2 regions of the Cohnella sp. GCM10012308 genome follow, and region 2 is predicted to be linked to the other one. Evidence: riboswitches for the same ligand, from Rfam matches in the RefSeq annotation. Region 2 holds a riboswitch; the other holds the start of a gene.
What was found. Region 2 has a riboswitch for glycine ahead of gcvH (glycine cleavage system protein GcvH). Riboswitches for the same ligand answer to the same signal wherever they lie in the genome.
Positions count from the first base shown of each region.

Region 1 (2,201 bases), on a different contig from region 2:
CTCTGTCGATCAGCTCGATGCCGACCAACTTGCGAGGCAAGCCTTTTTCCTTCTGTCTAACCAGCGCGTCCTTGCCGATAAAGTCTTCCTTGTCCAGCTTGACGAAGAAGCCGACGCCCGCCTCCAGCGGGGTGATCGTGTCGGACAGCTCTTGCCCGTACAGCGGCAGGCGCGCTTCGAAGCGGAGCGTGTCGCGGGCGCCGAGACCGGCAGGCAACAGTCCGAGCGGTTCACCCGCCGCCATCAGCGCATGCCAGACGTCGCCTGCGTGCGCGGCAGGGACGTAGATCTCGAATCCGTCCTCGCCGGTATACCCCGTACGGGAGATCAGGGCGCTTGCGCCGGCGAGCGGCGTATCCTTTTTAAAGTGGAAGGAAGAGAGCGCCAAAACGTCCGGCGTCGCACCGGCAATCTGGAGAATATCGGCTGCGCGAGGGCCCTGAAGGGCGAGGAGGGCATAGCGGTCCGAAGCGTCTTCGAGCGACGCGTCCCCCGGCAGATGAGCTTGCATCCACGAAAAATCCTTGTCGATGTTGGAGGCGTTGACGACGGCCATGTAGCGGTCCGCCGAGATCCGGTAGACGAGCAGGTCGTCCACGACGCCGCCGTCCGGGTCGCACATCAGCGTGTACTGCGCCTGACCGTCCGTCAGCTTCGAGACATCGTTGGTCGTCACTCGCTGCAGGAAACGCTCCGCGCCGTCGCCCGTCACGATGAACTCTCCCATATGGGAGACATCGAACAGACCGGCGTGCAGGCGTACCGCGTCATGCTCCTTTTGAATGCCCGAGAACTGCACGGGAAGGTCCCAGCCGCCAAAATCGATGCAACGGACGCCGGGAAGCCCGGCATAGATCGGGTAGAGCGGGGTTCTTTTCAATTCGGACATGGTTGTTTCTCGCCTCCTTGATTGAAGCCATGGTCGGTATTTTAAAGCCTCAGTCGGTAACGCCGGACGCAAAAAAGGACAGCCGCAAAAAGAAAGCGCGCCCCCAGCCGAAGCTGCCTGCGTCCTCTTTTCGCTCTGTCCTTTGTACCTGAGAGTTACCTTAGGTCCGTTCTCGGAACCAAGTTTCCCCGTGGGTGATCCCGCGTCATGCTGCGGAATGCTCTCCAGAGTCGCGTCCGGCAAAGGTCCTTTTGCCTGAGAGATTCTCCTCGCTGAGAGGGTTACTCCTTCGGCGCCGCCTCCGAGTTCACGATGGGCGATCTCTCCCGTTGCCTTCATCCGCATTATGCTTTTGTCGTTACAGTCTATTCATACATGAGTCTGGGAGGAAGTGTCAACGGTAAAATGCATGTTATACTGAGGAAATCGAAAAATTCAGGGAGGGTCTCGACATGAACGGCAGCATGACTTTGGCGGATGCATTTAAAAACAGCAAGTATCCGGTCGTCGGCCACGGCAAACGGAACGTCCAGGTGTTGCTGGAGGCATTCGAAGGAACGGACGGGAACGCGAGCAGCGATATGTACGGAAAAGGAGAAACGATCGAGCGCTTTCAGACGAAAATGGCCGCTTATCTGGGCAAGCCCGAGTCGGTGTTTTTCCCTAGCGGAACGATGGCGCAGCAGATTGCGCTGCGGATTCACTGCGACGAAACGGGGAAGCGGAAGGTCGCCTATCATCCGCTCAGTCATCTGGAGCTTCACGAAGAGGACGGCTTGAAGGAGCTGCATCGGATCGAGACCGTGCTGTTGGCCGATCACGATCGGCTTATTCGTCCGGCGGACGTCCGACAGCTCGCAGACGACGTCGCATGCCTGTTGCTCGAACTGCCTCAGCGGGAGATCGGCGGCCAGCTGCCTCCTTATGCGGAGCTTGAGGAAATTTCCGCCTACTGCCGCAGCCGCGGCATCCGAATGCATCTGGACGGCGCGCGCCTGTTCGAAATATTGCCTTACTACGGGAAGTCTGCTGCCGAGCTCTGCACGTTGTTCGACAGCGTCTACGTATCTTTTTACAAAGGGCTTGGAGGCATTGCCGGTGCGATCTTGGCAGGAAATGCGGCGCTCGCCGAACGATCGAAGATATGGAAGCGGCGGCACGGCGGCGATCTGATCAGCTTGTATCCATACATTATCAGCTCGGATTATTACTTTGACCTGCGAATCGGCAAAATGGAACAGTATTACAAGGAAGCGATGGCGCTGGCCGAATTGTACAACGATTGCGGGGATGCGATACGTACCGTACCGTC
Region 1 is NZ_JBHRYU010000039.1:4,439-6,639, forward strand. It holds gene gcvT (glycine cleavage system aminomethyltransferase GcvT) at 1-889, opposite strand, end outside; glycine riboswitch at 1,023-1,119, opposite strand; glycine riboswitch at 1,123-1,228, opposite strand; gene ACFOTD_RS29440 (threonine aldolase family protein) at 1,342-2,201, shown strand, end outside.
Region 1: it holds a riboswitch for glycine, as region 2 does, so the genes downstream of both, gcvT (glycine cleavage system aminomethyltransferase GcvT) here and gcvH (glycine cleavage system protein GcvH) in region 2, are expected to answer to the same signal.

Region 2 (2,201 bases):
GAGCAGTGGCTGAAGGACCGCGGCTACGGCGAGCGCATCGTCACCGTCGCCGGCCCCGAGGCCGTCGCGCTGATCGACCGCCTGCGGGCGCAGGGCGCGGACGGGACGTCCGGCAGCCACGATCAGGAGATCGCGCAGTTGATGAGGCTGGCTGGCGCGGCGAAGGATGGGAAGTAGTTCGGAAATACTTCAAAGCAGACATTGGAAAAAGCCAGCAGACATAGGAAAAAGCCGCCAGGGAAGATCGCCTGGCGGTTCTTTGGCAGTAGCCTATAAAATTAGCGGCCTGCCCCCGACCGCCTGAACGCATTGCAGACCGCGCTAAATTCCAGAGTGACGCCGGCAGCGGTGCGCGATCGGACGATGCCTCCTCCTGTGCGCGATTCGCCTGCCGGAGGGGAACAGATGAATGCCTGCATATTTACATCCTTTTCCTGCATAACAGACTTTTGAACAAAAAAAGATGCGAATCTGCAGGCTTTGATCTCTTTCTCTTGCGATTTTCGGGTTTCGCAGCTAAATAGATGCTGATTTGCAGGCATTTTCTCTTCCGATCTTCAAATCGGCTGAAAGCCTGCACGGATGCAGGCATTTAGCTACTGGGTTACAGAAGGCCATAATTCATCCCCGCATCATGAAGCCGGCCGTTCCGAGCTTACAGCTTCAGTCATTGATCGTCTGCGTACAGTCTGACTACTTACTCGCAAGAAACGCCTCGTACTGTCCGGCATCCATCAGGCCCTTTACCGCCTCCGCGGGATCGCCTTCCACCTCGACCTCGACGATCCAACCCTCTCCGTACGGATCGGCGTTAACCTTCTCCGGCGCAGTCAGCAGATCCTCGTTCACGCGTACGACTTTGCCGTCTACCGGGCTGAACAGATCCGACACTGTCTTGACCGATTCGATCGTCCCCATCGGCTGGCCGGCCGCGAGTTCGTCGCCTACGCCGGGTAGCTCTACAAAGACGATGTCTCCGAGCAGACTCTGCGCATAGTCGGTAATGCCGACCCTTATGACGGTAGCCGTCGCCTCCGCCCACTCATGCTCCTCCGTGTAGCCCAATCCCGCCTTGATCTCGCTCATCTTCGTCATCCTCTCGTTTATGGTCGCACCGCTGTCTGCCGCAACAAGCGCCGAACGGCAAAAAAGGACAGAGCAACGGCAAGCTGCCGTATGCTCTGTCCCGGGTACCTGAGAGATTAGACGGGGCGTTCGCTCCGCCCTTACCCCTTTGGTGGCTGTTCGCTCTCTCCAGAGGCGCGTCGGATGGCGGTACTTTTACCTGAAAGTTTGATCCTGCGGCGGGCCGGCCGCGGACTTGCTCCTTCGGTGCCGCGCCAGTGGGCGCAGTCTCTCCCTGCCATCTTCATCCGCAATATTCGTTTGACACGGATAGCTTAATTCACGCGCGGCGTTAGTGTCAATATAGGTGACGCATTGTTGCAAAATTTCGACTCGCCCGAATACGCCGCATGATTCATCGCCGGCCGCAACGGCTCAAGACACGCCCGGAAAGCTGCCGTCACCGCCTGCGCCGCCGGAAGCACCCGTTACCGCCGCCTCCGTACCCGTCTCCATATAGATCTGCCGCAGCACGTCGATGCCGTCGAAGAGGAACCACTCTTCCATGATCTTTCCGGCCTTCACTTTGTAATGGTTCACGCCGAAGATCTCGATCGGCTTGCCGCTCGGCTTGCCGAAGTAGCCCATGCCCTCGTGCGTGCCCTGGATGCGCCAGCGGACCGCTACGTCCCAATCCAGATCGGAGCCGCGGCGGTTGCAGGTGATCCGGTCGATATGCGTCTTGCCGTTCGGGATCGAGGCGAAGAAGCTGATGAACATGCCCTTGATCTCCTGCGCGCCTATCAGATCGCGATTGCAGACGTAGTGGATGACCGCGCTCGGATCGTAGAATTCTTTTACATAATTAAACGATCTGCGCTCCCAAACCCGGTTGATCATCTCCAGCATAAAGTCGCCGATCTCGAACTCTTCGAACTGACGTGTGTACGGCACAGGCGGCAAGCCGATCTCCGCCGTCTCGGGGAACCCGAAGTGCAGCGGGGCGGTCAGCGTCTTGGTCCCCTTGGCCAGCCCCTTGGCGATCTCGACCGGATCTAGACCCAGCTGCTGCACCATATGAAACGTATCCATTACGAGCCATTCCTCGTAAATCTTGTTGTTCAGGACCATGCAGT
Region 2 is NZ_JBHRYU010000005.1:207,301-209,501, reverse strand. It holds gene ACFOTD_RS09090 (hypothetical protein) at 1-177, shown strand, start outside; gene gcvH (glycine cleavage system protein GcvH) at 694-1,086, opposite strand; glycine riboswitch at 1,180-1,260, opposite strand; glycine riboswitch at 1,264-1,373, opposite strand; gene ACFOTD_RS09080 (ester cyclase) at 1,501-2,201, opposite strand, start outside.